DNA from 2 places in the Pseudomonas sp. Q1-7 genome. Region 1 is predicted to be linked to the other one. Evidence: riboswitches for the same ligand, from Rfam matches in the RefSeq annotation. Region 1 holds a riboswitch; the other holds the start of a gene.
What was found. A riboswitch is a leader RNA that binds a small molecule or an ion and turns the genes downstream of it on or off. The one in region 1 is predicted to bind cobalamin.
Positions count from the first base shown of each region.

Region 1 (9,838 bases):
GCGTTGGGCCTCGTTCCTCGGCGCCAACCTACCTGGCCTGCGCTTGAATCCCTGCCAAGAAAAAGGTTCATCGCGCTTTCCCGGGGAAGGCGGCCTTGATTTTCAGGAAGAAGTAGTGGGAGTCCCGGAAGCCGTAGGCCATCCGTTTGATCACCTTGATGCGGTTGTTCACGCCTTCCAGGACGCTGGTGTGCAGGGGGAAGCGGGCGCTGGCGAGGATGCCCCGGGCGTATTTGCGCAGATTCCGGGCAAAGCGTTGGAGCGGCGCCAGACCGCTGTCCCGAGCATGCCGTAGCCAACTTCGCCAGCGCCGCCAGCCCTCTCGCACAGTGGGGGCGTACCAGACTTCCTTCAGGGCATCCTTGAGCACGTAGACCGTGGCCAGCGGCTGGTTGGCGTCGAGTAGCTCCTGCAACTGCACGGCTTGCCCGTCCTTCAGACTCTCGCGGTTGCGCAGCAACAGCCAGCGGCTCTGCTTGACCACCTTGCGCGCCGGTTTGTCCTGGCGCAGCAGGTTGGCCTGGTCGACCCGGATGCGGTCGATCACCTCGCGGCCGTAGCGCGCCACCACATGGAAGAGGTCGTACACCACTTCGGCCTGCGGGCAATGCCGCTGCACCTCCAGGTCGAACGCGGTGTTCATGTCCATCGCCACCGCCTCGATCTGTTGGCAGCGCTCGCCGAGCAGCTCGAAGAACGGACGAATCGCCTCACGGCTGTTGCCATGCCCCACCCACAGCACCCGTGTCCGCTCGGCATCCATGATCACCGTGGCGTAGCGATGGCCCTTGTGCAGGGCGAACTCGTCCATCACCAACCGGCGCACCTCGCCCGGATCGAACGCGCCGACGGCGGCTTCCAGGCGACGTTTATCGAGCTGCTTGAGCGTGTGCCAGTGCAAGCCGGTGAGGCGGCTGACGTGGCTGATCGGCAGCAGTTGCAGCAAAGCCTCGAGCCAGGCCTGCAAGCGCCGCGTCAGGCGTGACGCCGGCTCCAGCCAGGCGATCCGCTCGGTCACCCGCCCACAGCGCAGGCAGTCAACGCGGCGCACCGGCACCTGGAGCAGAACGCGCTGGTCGAGCAAGTCGCGATCGCGTACCCGACGCAGTCGGCACTCATGGATCAGCGGACAAGCTTGGCCGCAGCGCCCACATTCGGGGATGGCGTCGGCTCGAGGCTTGAGTTCGATCAGCAGGGTGTTGTCGGCAGAGGGGCGACAGGCGACGACTTCGTAGCCTGGCCAGAACTGGGCAAGATCAATAGGATGCACGGCGGCAGCAGGGAGTGGGGGTTGGTTCGTTTGGCGACTGCCAATTTACCCACTTCCCTGACTGTCAACGCGCTCTTCCCCCAGACTCCGCGAAGAACCAAGAAAAAAGGCACCCGAAGGTGCCTTGAGGAAAGCCGGGATGAAGGGAGCCCCATCCCGGTCGGCGCATCAGAGAATCGACAGCGGGTAGTTGATGATCAGGCGGTTCTCGTCGAACTCGTTGTTGCTGAAGTCGCGGCGGACGCTCGCGTTGCGCCACTTCACGCTGAGCGCCTTGAACACCCCTGACTGCACGACATAGGCCAGCTCGGTCTCGCGCACCCATTCCTTGCCGTCGGTCACCGTGCCGATGTGGGCGTCCTCGCCGCTGATGTAGCGGTTCATCAGGGTCAGCCCGGGCACGCCGAGGGCAGCGAAGTTGTAGTCGTGGCGCAGTTGCCAGGACTCTTCCTTGGCGTTGTCGAAGCTGGAGTTGTAGCTGTCGTTGGCCAGGGTGCCGCCGCTGGTGCCGTTGACGCGCATCCAGGCGTTGTCGCCGCTGACCTTCTGCAGGCCGAGGGAGAAGGTGTTGCCGCCGTATTTGGCGGAGAGCAGGGCGGACCAGGTGCGGTTGTCCAGGTCGCCGGCCAGGGCGCTGCCGTTCTCCTTGCCGTCGAAGTAGCCGAGGTTGGCGCCCAGGGTCCAGTCGCCCACGGGCTGGCTGTGCGTCAGTTGCAGGTACTGCTGCTGGTAGATGTCGTCCAGCTCGGCGTACCACAGGCCGACCAGGGTGCGCTTCTCGTTGAAGGCGTACTCGCCGCCGGCGAAGTTGAAGCGGTCCGAGGTGAAGGCGGCGCGGCCGTTCATCGACATATCTTCCAGGCTGGCGTCGTTGCGCGGGCTGTTCTGGCGGAACTGGCCGCCGTACAGGGTCAGGCCGTCGAGCTCCTGGGAGGTGACCTGGCCGCCCTGGAAGGTCTGCGGCAGGGAGCGGCCGTCGTCGGCGCGGAGGATCGGCAGCACCGGCATCCATTCGCCGACTTTCAACTCGGTCTTCGACACGCGCATCTTGCCGGCCGCGGCCAGGCGGCCGAAGTCGTCGGCTGGGCGGCCGTCGTCATGCACCGGCAGCAACTGGGTGCCGCGGGTGCCCTTGCCGCCGTCGAGCTTGACCGCAAGCAGGCCGAGCAGGTCCACGCCAAACCCCACCGGCCCTTCGGTGAAGCCGGAGCGGGCGTCGAGGATGAAGCTCTGGGTCCATTCCTCGGCCTTGCCCTGGGGGTTGGTCGGGTTCACGAAGTTGCGGTTGATGTAGAAGTTGCGCAGGTTCAGGCCGACCTTGGCGTCTTCGGCGAAGCCGGCGGCGTGGACGCTGGCGGGCAACAGGGCGAGGCCGCAGGCGAGGCTGCCGGCCCCCAGGAGGGTGGAGTGAAGGGCGGTGCGGAGGATCATTGTTGTTGTGCTCCGGGGTTTCTTGGGTTGAGCCGGCCCCTGCGCGCGGCGTGCGCACATCGACAGGGTGGGGGCAAGGTGTGGCCCTGGACTCAGGGCATGATCTGGCCGGGTGGCCAGGTATCAGCCGCGGCTAGCCGTCGGCGAATCCGCTGGGCGCCAGTCGGGCGCGCCGGGAAAACGGGAGAATGGCCTGGCTGGCGCAGGCCTGGCGGGATGCAGTGAAGCCTGGGAAGTCGAGGGTCATGGTGGGCCCCTGTGGCAGTCTTGTTCTTATGCTCTGTTATACGTTGTCGTACAACATGGCGGCGATTATCAACAGGCTGCTTCGCCGTTGTCAACGCGTATAAGGCTTTAGTTCAAGGGCGCTGGGGACGTCAGGGGAAAGGGCGACGGATGGTGGTTGTACGATAACGAGGCGTCTCCATGGAGATCGGCATGGGTTTCGCTTCGCTCTACGCCATCCCGGGGGAGCGCTCAGCGATACCAGCGCGGCGTATACACCCAATCCTCGCCATTGCCCTTGGGCACGCGGCGGGTCAGCGACGAGCCGACGATCACCAGGGTGCGCATGTCCACTTGATCCGGGGTCAGTTCGCCGAGGCTGGTGAGCGTGAGCTTTTCCGCCGGGCGGCCGATATCCCGGCCCAGCACCACCACCGTTTCCGGCTTGCGGTGGCGGGCGACGATGTCCAGGGCGCGGCCCAGTTGCCAGGGGCGGGCCCGGGAAATCGGGTTGTAGAAGGCCATGGCCAGGTCGGCGGCGGCGGCATGGTCGAGGCGGTCCTCGATCACGGCCCAGGGCTTGAGGTTGTCCGACAGGGAAATCAGGCAGAAGTCGTGGCCCAGCGGCGCACCGGCCTTGGCCGCCGTGGCCAGGGCGGCGGAAACGCCGGGGTACACCTGCAGCTCCACCCGCAGCCAGTCGGGATCGCGGGCGTCGTCGAGGGCTTCGAGCACGGCGGCGGCCATGGCGAACACCCCCGGATCGCCGGAGGACACCACCACCACGCGGCGGCCGCTGGCGGCCAGCTCGAACGCGTGGCGGGCACGCTGCAGTTCTTCACGGTTGTCGGTGCAGTGGGCCACCTGGCCGGGGCGCAACGGTCCGGCCATGCGGATGTAGGTGTCGTAGCCGAGCAGGTCCTCGGCCTCGTCCAGGGCCCTGCGCGCGGCCGGCACCATGAATTCGGCGGCGCCGGGGCCGAGGCCGATCACGCTCAGGCGTCCGCGCGGCTGGCCGAAATCCTTCGGGTCCAGCGGTTGCGCCGCGAGGTGGAGGTCCAGGGTTTCGCCCTGATGATGCAAGGGGGGCAGGGCCGCTTCGCCCTCGATGAAGCGCAACGGCACACCGAGTGCGGCGGCGCTGGCCGCCAAGGCGGCATCCGTCATGCGCTCGCGAGGCGCCAGCAGGCAGGCCAGTGCCTGCGGCGCCAGCCCGGCGGTGGATAGCGCCTCGTGCAGGCTGTCGGCCGTTACGTCGCCATGGATGCGGGCGAGGACGACGCGGGGGTGGATGAGCAGTTCGTCGCGTTCGGCGGGACGAGCCTCGGCGGTGATCTGGATGACCCGTCGCGCCGTCTCGGCCAGGGGCAGACGGGCGTCCTCCAGCCAGGGCGCGGCACCTTCGACCCGCACGTTTTCCCCGCCGAGCAGGTCGGCGACGAAGCGCTTGCCCTGCTCGATATCGGCCAGGGCATAGCCCGCCGGCGGGTCCAGCAGGCAGGTGCCGAAGCGCAGTTCGCCGCTGGTGGTGATGGCCGGCGCCACGTCCAGCGCGGCGGCGATTTCCCGCGCCATGCGGTTGACCCCGCCAAGGCCGCCGAGCAGCGGCACCACGGCGCTGCCGTCCTCCGCCAGGGCCAGTACCGGTGGCTCGGCACCCTTGCTCGCCAGCAACGGTGCCAGGGTGCGGATGACGATGCCGGCGGCGCACAGGGCGATGATCGGCGTGTCCTCGCGATAGAGCCCGCGCAGGGTTTCTCCGAACTCCGCGTAGTGGGCGTCGGCGCCTTCGACCCGGCCGGCGAGGCCGAGGATGCGCGCCTGTGGATAAAGCGCCTGGATTTTCCGGGCGACCGGCAGGCCGCTCGCGCCGAGAAGCAGGATGGCCGGTGCGTTGCGCTGTTGCATCAGCCTCTCCACTGCTGGCCGGGGATGACGATCATCGAGAAGTAGGGCGAGGCCATGGGGTCCACCTCGTCCAGCGGCACGATGCGCTGGTTGGCCATGGTGGCGCGCTCCACGTAGTGAGCGCGGTCGGCGATGCCGAGCTGCTGCAGCACCCGGCGCACCTTGTCGAAGTTGCGCCCGAGCTTCATCACCACGGCGGCTTCGGCGTCAGCGAGGCGCGTCTTGAGTTCGTCTTCCGGCAACACGCCGGAGAGTACCGAGAGGCTCTGGTTGCGGTACACCAGGGGCACGCCGAGCACCGCCGCGCTGCCCAGCATGGAGCACACGCCGGGCACCACTTCCACCTCGTAGCGCGCGGCCAGGCGGTCGTGCAGGTACATGTAGGAGCCGTAGAAGAATGGGTCGCCCTCACAGATCACCGCCACGTCGCGACCGGCGTCCAGATGCTGGGCGACCTGTGCGGCGGCGGTGTCGTAGAAGTCGCTGATCACGGTCTCGTAGGACAGCGGCGGTTCCAGCTTCTCGGTGGTCACCGGGTAGACCAGAGGCATGCGCTGCTGCGTCTCGCCGAGGTGCTGCTCGATGATGCCGAAGGCATTGCCGCCCTGGCCCTGGCTGGCCTTCGCCTTGGCCACGAAATAGCCGACCACGGCGGCCGACTGCAGCAGGCGCAGGGCCTTGAGGGTGATCAGTTCGGGGTCGCCGGGGCCCACGCCCAGGCCGATCAGCCGTCCCTTGCGTTCCATCATTCCACCTCCGTGGCCAGGGCGTTGACCGCCGCCGCCGCCATGGCGCTGCCGCCGCGCCGCCCGCGTACGATCACGTAGGGCACGCCACGGCTGTCGGCGGCGAGCAGGTCCTTGGATTCCGCCGCGCCGACGAAACCCACCGGGAAGCCGAGGATCAGCGCCGGTCTGGGGGCGCCGGCATCGAGCATTTCCAGCAGGTAGAAGAGCGCGGTGGGGGCATTGCCGATCACCACCACGCTGCCTTCCAGATGCTCGCGCCAGTGCTCCAGCGCTACCGCCGAGCGGGTATTGCCGCGTTCGCGGGCCAGCTCCGGCACGCCCGGATCGTTGAGGGTGCAGATGACCCGGTTGTCCGCCGGCAGGCGCGCGCGGGTGATGCCTTCGGCCACCATGCGCGCATCGCAGAGGATCGGCGCGCCAGCGGCGAGCGCCGCGCGGCCGGCGCTGCCCGCGCCGGGCGAGAAGCGCAGGTCCGCCACCACGTCGACCATGCCGCAGGCGTGGATCACCCGCACCGCGAGCTTTTCCAGGTCGGCGGGAATACCGCTGAGATCGGCCTCGGCGCGGATGATGGAGAAGGAGTTGCGATAGATCTCCTGACCATCGCGGATGTATTCGATCATGGGGTGGAACTCCAGGTGTCAGGAGGCGTGGCCAGCCGTTCGCCGGCCTCTTGGATGCTGAGGTCGCGCGCCAGCAGCCGGCCGAAGCCGGCGCCGCCACGCTGGTACAGGTCATAGCGCCCCGGGCCGCTGGCCAGCAGGGTAAACGGCGCCACATGGGCGGCGGCGCAGGAGCGCGGGCAGCCGCTGAGGTGCACCACGGCGTCCGCCGGCAGCCGCGGCGCCAGGGCCAGGGCGTCGGCCTTGGTGTCGGCCAGGCCCCGGGTGCAGCCGGCGGAACCGGTGCAGGCGACCAGCCGCGCGAAGGGCTCGCTCGCCCCGGTGGCAAGGCCCAGTCGCCCCATGGCCCGCAGGACCGCGTCAGGGTGCCGCGCGTTGGGCAGCAGCAGGGATTGCCAGGGCGTCAGGCGCAGGCTGCCGTCGCCCAGGTCGTCGGCGAGTTCGGCCAGCGCCTGGAGCTGAGCGGCCCCCAGCCGGCCCAGTGCGGGGGCGCCACCGACGTGGCGGCCGGCGTGCGTGCCCAGGTGGGCGAAGGGCTGTGGCGTGGGGCGGCACCAGTCGCCGGCCGGCAACAGGGGAACGTCCAGCCGCTGCTGCAGACGCAGCAGCAGGTCGCCCTCCGGGTATTGGGCGAGCAGGTGGCGCATGCGCGTCTGCTCGGGTGTCGCCAGTTCGAGGAACAGCGCCAGCACGGCTTCCACCAGGGCGGGCACCTGGTCGCGCGCTACCGCCGCCAGGGCAGGGGCATCGCCAGCGGCGTGCGGCGGACAGCCCGCCAGGCCGAAGGCGAACAGTGCCTGATCGCCATCGCCCATGGCCGACAGCCAGAGATCGTGGGGATGGTCGAGCATCGCCATGGCCTCGCCGCCGTCCAGCAGCAGGGCGAACTTGGGCGACAGGGCGTGGAAGCGCGTCTGGTCTTGCAGCAGCGCGAGGATGCGTTCGGCCAGCGGCGAGATATCCACCAGGGCGCTGCCGTCGAGGCCGGCCAGCGGGCTGACCATCAGGTTGCGCACATCGTCGGCGCCGGGGGAGCCCGCGCCCAGGCCGGCGGCCAGCAGGGCCCCGATCAGCGCGCCCTCGCCGCCCGGTTTCACGCCGCGAATCTGCAGGTTGGAACGGTTGGTCGTCTCGATCACGCCAGCGGCGTATGCGGTCGCCGCGGCCGCCACGGCGCGGGCCTGGCTCGAACCCAGGCGGCCACAGGGCAGCTTGATCCGGCAGATGCCGCCGTCCCTGGCCTGGACGATGCGCAGCAACCCCGGACAGGCCGAGGGGCGGACGGAGGGGACTGTGGGTTGCGCGTGCTTCACTCAGGTCACCATGGTTGGCGTCGCGGCGACCCGGTTCCCTTGGCAAGGGACAACGTTGCACCGATACACCCCGCTCGATGCGCGCACACGCGACTGGTTCCACCGGCAGGTCTCCTGGCTGGCAGGTCGTCGTCCTCTGCGGCCTTCCCGAAAATTCAGTGGCCTGTTCAGGTTGAGCAAATGCTGCTGCGCTCGATGATGGGGGCGTTGGCGACGGCCTTGCCTAATCTTCGCGCGCGACGCTTTCGATCAATCTGGAATGCATGGACTCGCTGCTTACAGTTGCGGGGGCAGCCACGGCTCGACCGTGTTCCCTCTTAGGCCGGGCTCGTCAGGTGAGCGCCGGCGACCGATGAAGGGCGCTATTATGCCCGCTTTGCCCGGAGCGGGGAAAAGGCTGCCTGTCGGAAGCCGGATATCCCGGGCGATTTCGGAAATGAGGACGGCAAATGCAGCCCTGGCTGACAGTGATTGGTATTGGCGAAGACGGCTACGCGGGCCTGGGCAAGGCGGCCCGTCACGCCCTGCTGGACGCCGCCGAGGTGGTCGGCGGAGCGCGCCAGCTCGACCTGCTGCCCCGCTGCATCCGCGCCCGCCGCACGCCCTGGCCGAGCCCCTTCTCTCTGGCGCCGGTGCTGGAAAAACGCGGTACGCCGATCTGCGTGCTGGCCAGCGGCGATCCCATGCTGTTCGGCGTCGGCGCCAGCCTGGCGCGGCAGGTTGCCAGCGCGGAAATGCGTGTGCTGCCCGCGCCTTCGTCCTGTTCGCTGGCGGCTGCCCGCCTGGGCTGGCCGCTGCAGGAGGTGGTCCTGCTGTCGCTGGTCGCCCGGCCCCTGGCCGTGCTGAATGCCCACCTGCATGAAGGCGCCCGCCTGCTGGTGCTGAGCAACGACGGCAGCAGCCCGGCCGCCGTCGCGGCGCTGCTGGCCGAGCGCGGTTTCGGCTGCAGCCGGCTGACCGTGCTGGAGCACCTGGGGGGCGAACGGGAGCGGCGTATCGACGGCGTCGCCGGTGAATGGCCGGCGGGCGACAACGCCGCGCTCAACCTGCTGGCCATCGAAGTCCAGGGCGACGCGGGCACCCGTGCGTTGCCCCTGACCACCGGCCTGGCGGACGACGCCTTCCGCCACGACGGCCAGCTCACCAAGCGCGACGTGCGCGCCATCACCCTGGCGCGGCTGGCGCCACGTCCGGGTGAATTGCTGTGGGACGTGGGCGCCGGTTGCGGCTCCATCGGCATCGAATGGATGCGCGCCCACCCGACTTGCCGCGCCATCGCCATCGAAGCCAACGCGGAGCGCCAGGCGCACATCGCCCACAACCGCGATGCCCTCGGCGTGCCCGGCCTGCAACTGGTGGCTGGCGAGGCTCCGGCGGCGCTGGACGGCCTGCCCGCGCCGGACGCCCTCTTCATCGGCGGCGGCGTCACCGAAGCCGGCGTGCTGGACACCTGCTGGAGCCGGCTGAAGCCTGGCGGACGGCTGATCGCCAATGCCGTGACCCTGCAGAGCGAGGCCGTCCTGATGGCCTTCCGCACAGCCCATGGCGGCGAACTCACGCGCATCGCCGTGGCCCAGGCCCAACCACTGGGTGGCTTCGACACCTGGCGTTCGGCCCTGCCGATTACCCTGCTTGAGGTGACCAAGCATGCGTAGGTTGGTGCCGAGGAACGAGGCCCAGCATCGACGCGTTGGGCTTCGCTGCGCTCAGCGCCAAGCTGAACCTCTGAGTGGACCCGCCATTGCCCATGCGTGACGAAACCCCCGAACAGCCCGCGCCCCTGCGCAGCGGCTACACCACCGGCAGCTGCGCCACGGCGACCAGCCTGGCGGCGGCGCGCCTGTTGCTGGGCGGGGAGGCGACGGATGCGGTGGAAATCGTGCTGCCCAAGGGGCAGCAGGTGCTGATGCGCCTGGAGTTCTGTCGGCTGATGGGCGGCGGCGCCGAAGCCGGCACCCTGAAGGATGCCGGCGACGACCCGGACGTGACCCACGGTGCGCTGATCTATGCCCAGGTGCGCCTGGCCGCCGAAGCCGGCGTGCGCTTCCATGCCGGCCCCGGCGTCGGCACCGTCACCAAGCCGGGCCTGACCCTGGCCGTGGGCGAGCCGGCGATCAACCTGGTGCCCCGGCAGATGATCACCGAGCACCTCACCCGCCTCGCTGCCGAGCGCGGCTACCGCGGCGGATTCGCGGTGACGCTCTGCGTACAGGGTGGCGAGGAGCTGGCGCTGAAGACCATGAACCCGCGTCTGGGCATCCTCGGCGGCCTGTCGATTCTCGGCACCACCGGCATCGTCAGGCCGTTCTCCTGCTCGGC
Region 1 covers NZ_CP116304.1:884,028-893,865, forward strand. Annotated here, with positions in the region: gene PJW05_RS04025 (ISL3 family transposase) at 68-1,270, opposite strand; gene PJW05_RS04030 (OprD family porin) at 1,439-2,701, opposite strand; gene cobJ (precorrin-3B C(17)-methyltransferase) at 3,179-4,834, opposite strand; gene PJW05_RS04040 (precorrin-2 C(20)-methyltransferase) at 4,834-5,583, opposite strand; gene PJW05_RS04045 (precorrin-8X methylmutase) at 5,580-6,206, opposite strand; gene cobG (precorrin-3B synthase) at 6,203-7,519, opposite strand; cobalamin riboswitch at 7,607-7,888, opposite strand; gene cbiE (precorrin-6y C5,15-methyltransferase (decarboxylating) subunit CbiE) at 7,969-9,174, shown strand; gene PJW05_RS04060 (cobalt-precorrin-5B (C(1))-methyltransferase) at 9,267-9,838, shown strand, end outside.

Region 2 (9,838 bases), 1.3 Mb from region 1:
AAGTGGTGCCCTGCACCATCAGGGTGGTCATGGATGTTCCTTTCGATAATCGATCAGGGCCCGGCTCAGCCGCGACCAGCCCGGTTCGTCCGGTGGCAGGCCGAAGCGCAGGCTCGCGGGTGTGGTGAACAGCCGGGTGAGGATGCCACGGGCGGCGAGGAAGGCATGCAACGCCGTCGCGTCGTCGCGCAGCAGGCGCTGGAACAGTGCGGTCCCGCCACTGGGCGCCAGGCCGCAGTCGCGCAGCAGGCGTTCCAGGCGCTGGCCGTCCCGCAGCAAGGCCTGGCGCTGGCGATCCTGGCCGGCATCGTCCTGCAACAGGGTCCTGGCCAGCACCCGCGCGGGCCCGCTGACGGTCCAGGGGCCGAGCCGCTCCTCCAACTGCTCCAGCAGGGCGGCTTCGGCCAGCACGAAGCCCAGGCGAATGCCCGCCAGGCCGAAGAACTTGCCGAAGGACCGCAACACCAGCAGACCCGGTAGCGGGCAGTGAGGCGCCAGGCTCTCCTGCGGCGTGCAATCCATGAAGGCTTCATCCACCAGCAGCCAGCCGCCCCGCGCCGCCAGGCGCTCACGCCAACGCAGCAGCCGATCCGGCGACAGGCGCTGGCCGGTGGGGTTGTTGGGATTGACCACCAGCAGCACGTCGAACCGCTCCAGCTCACGCTCGGCGCGCTCGCTGTCGAGCTCTTCCAGCACATGGCCTTCGCGGCGCCAGGCATGGGCATGCTCGGCGTAGCACGGCGAGATCACCCCGACCCGGCTGTGCCCGCGCAGGCGCGGCAAGGCCTGGATCGCCGCCTGCGAGCCGGCCACCGGCAACAGGCTGGCGCAGCCGTAATAGCGCCGTGCGGCCTCCTCCAGGCCATCGTCCCGCTCGGGCAGGCGTGCCCAGGCGGATGCCGGAATGGCCGGCAATTCCCAACCATAGGGCGCGATGCCGGTGGAAAGGTCGAGCCAGTCCGCCTCGGCGATGCCGTAGCGCCGCGCTGCCGCGCGCAGCCGTCCGCCATGCTCAAGCAAGGAGCCAGCCTCCGATGATCAGTGCCGCCAGCCAGAGCAACACGCCCTGGCGCACCAGGTCCATGGCCCGGCCGATATCGTCGGCGCGGGCCGCCGGGCCTTCGCCCAGTACCGGGCGTTCGTGCCGCTCGCCGTGGTAGACCGCCGGCCCGCCCAGGGCCACGCCGAGGGCGCCGGCGCCAGCGGCCATCACCGGGCCGGCATTCGGGCTGTCCCACTGTGGCGCCTGGCGGCACCAGCAACGCAGCGCGACGCCGGTCCTGCCCAGCACGGCGTAGGTCAGCGCCACCAGCCGTGCCGGGATGTAGTTCAGCAGGTCGTCGATGCGCGCCGCCGCCCAGCCGAAGCGCTCGAAGCGCGGGTTGCGGTAACCCCACATGGCATCCAGGGTGTTGGACAGGCGATAGAGCACCACCCCCGGCGCACCGGCCACGGCGAACCAGAACAGCGCGGCGAACACTGCATCGCTGCCGTTCTCCAGCACCGATTCGGTGGCGGCGCGAGCCACTGCGGATTCGTCCAGTTCGCGGGTCTCGCGGCTGACCATGTAACCCACGCGCCTGCGCGCCTCGGACAGATCGCCGGCTCGCAGGGCATCGGCCACGGGTTCGGCATGTTCGTTGAGGCTGCGCAGGCCGATGGCGGCATAGAGCGCGACCACGCCCACCAGCCAACCGACATAGGGCAGCTCCGACAACAGCCAGGCGGCCAGGGTCAGCGGCAGCACCGCCAGCACCCAGGCGCTGACGCCGTGGCTGCGCCAGCCACGTCCGCCCGGATTGAAACGCCCTTCCAGGCGGCTGGCGAGCCTGCCGAAGGCCACCAGCGGATGCCAGCCCTTCGGTTCGCCGAACAGGGCATCCAGCGCCACCGCGCCGAGGGTGAGGAAACCCAGGCTCATGGGCGCTCCCCCCACTGGTTCTCGAACACCAGGTCGGCCAACGGGCGCGGCTGCGCCCAACCTTCCAGGGCCAGCATGGGCGCCGGATAGAACGCCGCCACCGGCCCCAGGCAGAGCACCGCCAGTGGCTTGCTGCCGGCCGGCATGCCCAGCAGCGCAGCCAGGGCCTCGGGCTCGAAAAGCGACACCCAGCCCATGCCCAGGCCTTCGGCGCGAGCCGCCAGCCAGAGGTTCTGGATGGCGCAGGAGAGCGAGGCAAGGTCCATTTCCGGCAGCGTGCGACGGCCGAACACGTGGGCCTCGCGGCCGTCCATCAAGGCCGCCACCAGCAGTTCGGCGCAATCGAGGATGCCTTCCACCTTGAGCGTCATGAAGGCATCGGAGCGCTCGCCCAGGGCTTCGGCGGTGCGCACCCGCTCGGCTTCCACCAGGGCATGGATGCGTCGACGCAGTTCGGTGGAGGTGATGCGGATAAAGCGCCAGGGCTGCATCAGGCCGACGCTGGGCGCGTGATGCGCCGCTTCCAGCAGCCGCGCCAGCAGCTCGGGGGCCACCTCGCCACCGCTGAAGTGGCGCATGTCGCGTCGCTCGGCGATGGCCCGGTAGACCGCCGCGCGCTCATCCGGGCTGAAGGCGTGTTCGCTCATGGTCGGAACAGCTCCGCCGCCGCCCGTGGATTGGACGGCAGGTAGAAGTGGATATAGGACGCCGTCAGCCGGCCGATGCGGAACACCGCCTCGGCCACCGGTTTGTCATTGGGGCACAGGCCACGCACCAGGGGCTGGAGCGGCGAATCCAGCAACGAATGATGGAAGGTGTGCCCGCGCAGGCTGCCTTCGGGCAGCGGCGCCTCCTGCAGGGCCAGGGCCGCGAGGCGCTTCTGCATGCGTGCCTGGCCGGGCAGCAGGCCGAGCAGCTCGGCGCACTCGCCCCCTGCGTCCGTCAAGGACGCCAGCAGGTAGAGCATGCCGCCGCATTCGGCGAGGATCGGCTTGCCGGCCGCATGGTGGGCACGGATGGCCTCGGCCATCGCGCGGTTGCCTTGCAACTGGCGCAGGTGCAGCTCGGGATAACCACCCGGCAGGTAAAGGCTGTCCACCTCGGGCAGGCGCTCATCGTTCAGCGGCGAGAAGAACACCAGCTCGGCGCCCAGGCGCTGCAACAGATCGAGGTTGGCCTGATAGAGGAAAGCGAAGGAGGTATCACGCGCGACGCCGATACGTACGCCGGCCAGTTCGTTGCCCAGCGACTGCGGCTCGGGGGCCGCGAAGGTCACCGGGGGCGGCAAGGCCACTTCGGCGCTGGCGGCCAGGGCATCGGCGGCAGCATCGAGGCGAGCATCCAGGTCCGCCAGCTCCTCGGCCTGTACGAGCCCCAGGTGGCGGCTGGGCAGCTCCACATCCGCGCTGCGCGGCAGCGAGCCGTACCAGCGAATCCAGTCCGGCAGGCTGTCGCGGATCAGCTCGCTGTGACGCTGGCTGCCGACCCGGTTGCCGAGCACGCCGGCAAAGGGCAAGTCCGGCTGATACGTAGCCAGGCCCACGGCCAGGGCACCGAAGGTCTGCGCCATGGCTGCGCCGTTGATCACCCCGAGCACCGGCACACCGAAGTGCCGTGCCAGGTCGGCGGCCGAGGGCGAGCCGTCGAACAGGCCCATGACGCCTTCGATCAGGATCAGGTCGGCCTCCCCCGCCGCTTCCCAGAGCAGGCGGCGGCTTTCCGCCTCGCCGATCATCCACAGGTCCAGTTGGTAGACCGACGCGCCGGAGGCACGGGCGAGGATCATCGGATCGAGGAAATCCGGCCCGCACTTGAACACCCTGACCCGCCGCCCCTGACGGGTGTGCAGGCGCGCCAGGGCGGCGGTGACGGTGGTCTTGCCCTGGCCGGAAGCCGGGGCGGCGATCAACAGTGCGGGACAGGCGTGATCCATCAGAACTCCACGCCCTTCTGGGCCTTCACGCCGGCCTTGAAAGCGTGCTTGACCAGGCTCATCTCGGTGACGGTGTCGGCGGCGTCGATCAGGCCCTGGGGCGCCCCACGGCCGGTGGCGACCACGTGCTGGCGTTCGGGGCGGGACTCGATGTCCCTGAGCACCTCGTCCAGCTCCAGGTAGCCGTGCTTGAGGGCGATGTTCAGCTCATCGAGCACCACCAGGCCGATCCGCGGGTCGTCCAGCAGGCCGCGGGCCACCGCCCAGGCCGCGCGGGCCTTCTCGATATCGCGCTGGCGGTCCTGGGTATCCCAGGTGTAGCCCTCGCCCATCACGTGGTAGCTGACCTCGTCGGGGAAGCGGCGGAAAAAGTTCTCCTCGCCGGTGGACATGCCGCCCTTGATGAACTGCACCACGCCCACCTTGAGACCGTGGCCCAAGGCACGGGCAACCATGCCGAAGGCGGAACTGCTCTTGCCCTTGCCATTGCCGGTGTGCACCAGCAGCAGGCCGTACTCGCTCTGGGCCTGGGCAATCTTTTCGTCGACCACGGCCTTCTTGCGCTGCATGCGCGCCTTGTGGCGGGCATCGCGTTCGGCGGATTCGCTCATCGGACGTTCCTCCTCACAGGGCCTGGTAACGGACGGTGAAAAACACCGCCTGTCCCGGCTGGTTATAGTCCAGGGCGGTTTCGTAATCGGCGTCCAGCAGGTTGCTGACCTTGGCCTGCAGGCGCCACTCCTCGGTCAGCCAGTATTCGCCGCGCAGGTCCACCGTGGCGTAACCGGCAACGCGTTCGCGGTTGGCCAGGTCGTTATAGCTGCGGCCTTCGGCATGCACAGTGGCGCCGACGCCGAAGCGGCCGATGCGCCGATCGAGGTCCAGATTGAAGATTTCCTTGGCCCGACGCGGCAGTTCATTACCATCGTTGGCACCGGACTCGCGGTTCTCCGGGTCGAGAAAGGTCGCGTTGGCGCTCCAGTCCCAGCCCAGCCAGTGGCTGCCGACCACCAGTTCGAGGCCATCGATGCGCGCCTTGCCGATGTTGTTCGGGCCGCCGAACGGGCCGAGGGTGGAGTCGTAGGCGATCAGGTCATCCACATGGGTGCGGTAGGCATTGATCGACCAGTGGCCCCAGTCGTGCTGACCGGCGAGGGCGGCTTCGAAGCTCTCCGAGGTTTCCGCATCCAGGTCGGGATTGCCGTAGCCGGGGTAGTACAGCTCGTTGAAGCTGGGCGCCTTGAAGGCGGTGCCGTAGCTCAGGCTGAAACGCAGCGCTTCGGTCAGGGCATAGCCCCAGGCGGCGTTGCCGGTGTCATGAGTGCCGAACTGCTCGTTGTCGTCGCGGCGCAGGGCCAGCTGCCAGTCCTGGCGACCGGCCTGGCCGAGGTATTGGGCAAACCCGCCCTGGTTCTTGCGGGAGTCCTTGTCGAAGGCGGTGGAGCTGCTGATCCGGTCGCGCTGCCAGTCGTAGCCCAGGGTCAGCACATGCCCCTCGGCCAGGGTCAGGTCGTTGAGCCAGGAGGCGCTGTCGCGGGTGGAGTCGAAGCGCGCATCGAACACGCCATCGGTGTGGCTGGTGCTCTTGTCCTCGCTGCGGCCGGCCTGCAGGGTCACATCCCAGCGTTCCGCCGGGCTGTAGCGGACGCGGCCGCCCAGCAATTCCTGGCGGTTGTCTGCGTTGGCATTGTGGCCGCCCTGTGGGTGGAAGAAGCCCGACGAGTCGATGTCGTCGTAATCGTTGTGGGCCTTGGCGCGCATCAGCGTGCCATCCAGCTCCAGGCCGTTGTCGAAACGATAGCCGGCGCGCAGGTTGCCGGAGAGGTTGCGGTAGCCGTCGGCGTCCGGCTCGTAGTAGTCGCTGCCCTGACGGCGGGAGTTGATACCGTCGGTGTCCTGGCTGCTGACCCCCAGGCTGTACCAACCCTTGCCGTCCCCCCCGGAAACCCCGGCGCTGCCTTCGTAGCTGTCGTGGGTGCCGTAGCCGGCGGAGAACCAGGGCTTGGCCCCTTCCTGGCCGCCCTTGCGGGTGAAGATCTGGATCACCCCACCAATGGCTTCGGAACCGTAGAGGCTGGAACGCGGACCACGGACCACCTCGATGCGCTCGATCAACTCCACCGGCAGGTCCTGGAAGGCGGTGAGGCCGGCGCTCACCGAACCCACCTTGATGCCGTCGATCAGCACCAGCACGTGGTCGGACTCGCTGCCACGCAGGAACAGCGTGGTGTTCTTGCCCGGACCGCCGTTGTTGCTGAGGGTCACGCCCGGCACCTTCTGCAGCAGCTCGGGCACCGAACGCGCCTGGCTGCGCTCGACTTCTTCACGGTCGATGACCGTGGTAGCGGCGAGGCTGGCGCGCACCGGCCGCTCGCTGCGGGTCGCGGTAACCACCTGCTCGTCGAGGGTCAGCGGCGCCGCGACCAGGGAGGGGGAAATGAAGGTTCCGCCGAGCAGCGCAAGCGCCGCCGGCCTGAAGAAAGGCTTGCGAATCAAGGTCTGGGTCTCCGTCGTGCCACCCGCGCGACATCTACAAGGAATACTGCATGCGGAAGGCTCCGCGATGCCCTGTTTGCGCCAGGCCGGTCTCCGGGCTTGCGAGTGGAGCCGAAACTCCCGTGCCGCGCCTTCCCATGCCAGGGGCACAGTGGCCGATTGCGGCTGTCTACTCGCCTACCGTTGCGGGGGCAGCGCCGGATTCTTCGAAGGAATGGACCGGCTTCCCTGTTTCACCCCATTGGCCGAAGCCATGGGGCACCTGAGGCAGCGGCGAAGGTTAGAGACTCGGGGAGGCAGCGTCAATTCGAGCCACCCCCTCGGTTCAAGGATGCCGCTCAGCGTCTGCAGCGCGCCGTAGGTTGGGTTGAGGCACGAAACCCAACGAGCCCATGCCGGTAATCGCGCCATTGGGCCGCGCTGCGCTTGGCGCCAACCTGCGGTCCCGGTGGCGGCATACCCGTTAGCGCATGCGGTCCGCCGTAGGTTGGGTTGAGGCACGAAACCCAACGAGCCCATGCCGGTAATCGCGCCATTGGGCCGCGCTGCGCTTGGCGCCAACCGGCGGCGCGGGTATGCGGCTCAGCGTTTTCGGCAGAGGGTCAGGCCATCGCCCACGGGGAGCATCGAGAGATCGACGCGTGCGTCATTTTTCAGCGCGCTGTTCAGGGCCTGGATGGCGCGGGTGTCGGCGCTGTCCGGTGCGGCCTCGAGCACGCGGCCGCTCCACAACACGTTGTCGAAAAGAATCAGGCCACCCTGGCGCGCCAGGCGCAGCCCTTCTTCCAGGTAGGCCGGGTAATTGGCCTTGTCGGCATCGATGAAGATCAGGTCGAAACTGCCGCTGTCCAACTGCGCCAACGTCTCCAGGGCCGGTGCCAGGCGCAGTTCGATGCGGTCGGCGAGGCCGGCTTCCTGCCAATGGCGACGGGCGATGGCGTTGTAGTCGCCGGGCAGGTCGCAGCAGATCAGGCGGCCCTCGGCGGGCAGTTCGGCGGCCATGCACAGGGCGCTGTAGCCGGTGAAGGTGCCCACTTCGAGGATGCGCCGGGCACCGATCAGCTTCACCAGCAGCGCCATGAACTGGCCCTGCTCCGGGGCAATCTGCCAGCGAGCCATGGGCAGCGCGGCGGTTTCCGCGCGCAGGCGGGCGAGCAGCGGCGTGTCCCGCAGCGAGACCTGGAGGAGGTAGCCGTAGAGGGCGTCGTCGAGGTTCAGCGTGCGGTTGGTCATGGGGGCCTCAGGGGTTCTGCGCCATGCGTGGGTCGAAGATTACGCGCTTGGCGCTGAGATAGCTGCGCTGCCAGTAGCCGTCCGACAGGCTGTCGAGGCGCACCGTTCCGCCGGTGCGCGGCGCATGGACGAAGCGCCCCTCCCCCACATAGATGCCGGCATGGCTGACCTGGCCGCCGCCGTTGGTGGCGAAGAACACCAGGTCGCCACTCTGCAGAGCATCGAGGCCGATGCTGGGGGCGCGCATGGCGAGGAGCTCGCCGGTGGTGCGCGGCAGGCTGATGCCCGCGGCGTCGCGGTAGACGTAGCCGATCAGGCCGCTGCAATCGAAGCCGCTGTCCGGGGTGTTGCCGCCCCAGCGATAGGGCGTGCCCACCAGGCCCAGGGCGCGAAACAAGACGTCTTCGGCAGCCGGCGAGAACTGCTGCGGGACGGGGGATATGACGACGGGCGAGGAAGGCGGCGCCTTGCTCGCACAAGCGGTGAGCAGCGCGGCCAGGGCAAGGATGGCGAAGCGGTCCGGTGCAAGCATGGCAAGTCAGTCCTGACTTGAGGAATCCTCGCTAATGTGCTGATCGCACAGTGATATTGCAAGAAAAAGCTGTACGCTCAGGCAGAAAAAAGCCGAGGCGGCCACTGGGGCCGCCTCGGTTTGTCGTCTCGCAACCGGCGAGATCAGCGATGCAGCGGATGCGGGGTGTTCAGCGCCAGGACGCGCTTGGCTTCCATGTAGCTGGCCTTCCAGTAGCGGTCATCGAGGCTGTCGACGCGGACACCGCCGCTACGGCTGCTGCTGGAGTGGATGAACTGGTCGTCGCCGATGTAGATGCCTGCATGGCTGACGCGGCCGCGGCCACGGTTGTTGAAGAACACGATATCGCCGGGCTGCAGTTCGCTGCGGGCGATCACCGGGGCGTCCAGGTTGATCATCTCGCGGGTCGAGCGTGGCAGCTGGATGCCGGCTTCTTCCTTGAACAGGTAGCCAACGAAGCCACTGCAGTCGAAGCCGGTCTTCAGGGAGCGGCCGCCGAAGCGGTAAGGCGTGCCGACCAGTTCGAAGCCGCGCTCCAGCAGGCCGTCGGCCAGGGAGGGCATCTGGTAGGGCTCGTCGTCGGTGAGGTTGGCCAGGTCCAGGGCGGTGGGCTCGCGATCGGCGAGCAGCGAATCCGGCGCGCCATCGGCTACGGGCGCCTGGCTCTGGAACTGCGGTTGCTGCTGCGCGGTGTTCGCGCAAGCGGCGAGAAACAGGACGAAGGTGAGAGGCACGAGGGGTGCGAAGCGCTTCAGCATGGGCACGACCGTGTCGACTGGAATTTGATGAAGGCGCGACTATGCCCTCTATCAAATCGATTTGCAAATTTAATCGCCCAAAATGTGACTCAGCAGTCCTTGCAGAATATCTAAGGCCTTTCCTCTGAGGTGAACATCGACCACGGGGCTGAGGTCGGTGAGCGCCGGATTGATCTCCACGGTGAAACCGCCTGCATGGCGGGTGCGGAGCACGGGCTCGATGATGTAAGGAAAGCTCGCCGTGGTTCCCACCGAGATCACCGCATCGAATCCCTTGCGTAGCTCGGCGTAGAGGCTGTCGATGGCTTGCTCTGGGAGCATTTCCTCGAACAGCACCACGGGCGGTCGGAGGATACCACCACATTCCCGGCACCTGGGAGGCATTTCGCCCGCCAGATGTCGGGTGAGGTCGGAACTTTCCGCCCCGCAGGACTGGCAATACAGCGGCGACAGTTCGCCATGTATCTCGATCAGCCGCTCCGGCGGCGACCCCGCCTGGCGGTGATAGCCATCGATGTTCTGCGTCAGTACCCAGCATTCGGGCTTCAGTTGCTGCAGGCGGGCGATGGCGTCGTGACCGGCATTCGGGCGGGCGCCCAGGCAGGCATGGCCGAGCTGCGCCAGGTATTTCCAGCAGAGCGCCGGGTTGCGCTGCAGCATGGGACCGGACAGCGCCTCTTCGATCGGCAAGCCTTCCTCGGTCACGCCGTTGTACAGCCCGCCCAGCCCCCGGTAGGTCGGCAGGCCCGAATCGGCCGACAACCCCGCCCCCGTGATGACCAGGATTCGCCGAGCGTCCCTGAGCACGGCTGCGACCTGTGCGATGTCGTGGTCCTGCATCCCGATATCCTCCTCTGCGCCTCGCCGCCCTCCGCGCCGGGCGGAACGGGGCAAGCTTACGCGCAATGCCGGCCAGGCTCCCAGCATCGGGCCGCTGCGCTGATTCGGATTCGTCCCATTCGCCG
Region 2 covers NZ_CP116304.1:2,150,000-2,159,837, reverse strand. Annotated here, with positions in the region: gene PJW05_RS10040 (cobyric acid synthase) at 1-31, opposite strand, end outside; gene cobD (threonine-phosphate decarboxylase CobD) at 28-1,020, opposite strand; gene cbiB (adenosylcobinamide-phosphate synthase CbiB) at 1,013-1,921, opposite strand; gene bluB (5,6-dimethylbenzimidazole synthase) at 1,918-2,568, opposite strand; gene PJW05_RS10020 (cobyrinate a,c-diamide synthase) at 2,565-3,854, opposite strand; gene cobO (cob(I)yrinic acid a,c-diamide adenosyltransferase) at 3,854-4,465, opposite strand; gene btuB (TonB-dependent vitamin B12 receptor) at 4,479-6,350, opposite strand; cobalamin riboswitch at 6,418-6,631, opposite strand; gene PJW05_RS10005 (O-methyltransferase) at 6,933-7,583, opposite strand; gene PJW05_RS10000 (C40 family peptidase) at 7,591-8,115, opposite strand; gene PJW05_RS09995 (C40 family peptidase) at 8,259-8,873, opposite strand; gene PJW05_RS09990 (NAD-dependent deacylase) at 8,943-9,713, opposite strand.
Region 2: another riboswitch for cobalamin. It lies ahead of btuB (TonB-dependent vitamin B12 receptor); the one in region 1 lies ahead of cobG (precorrin-3B synthase).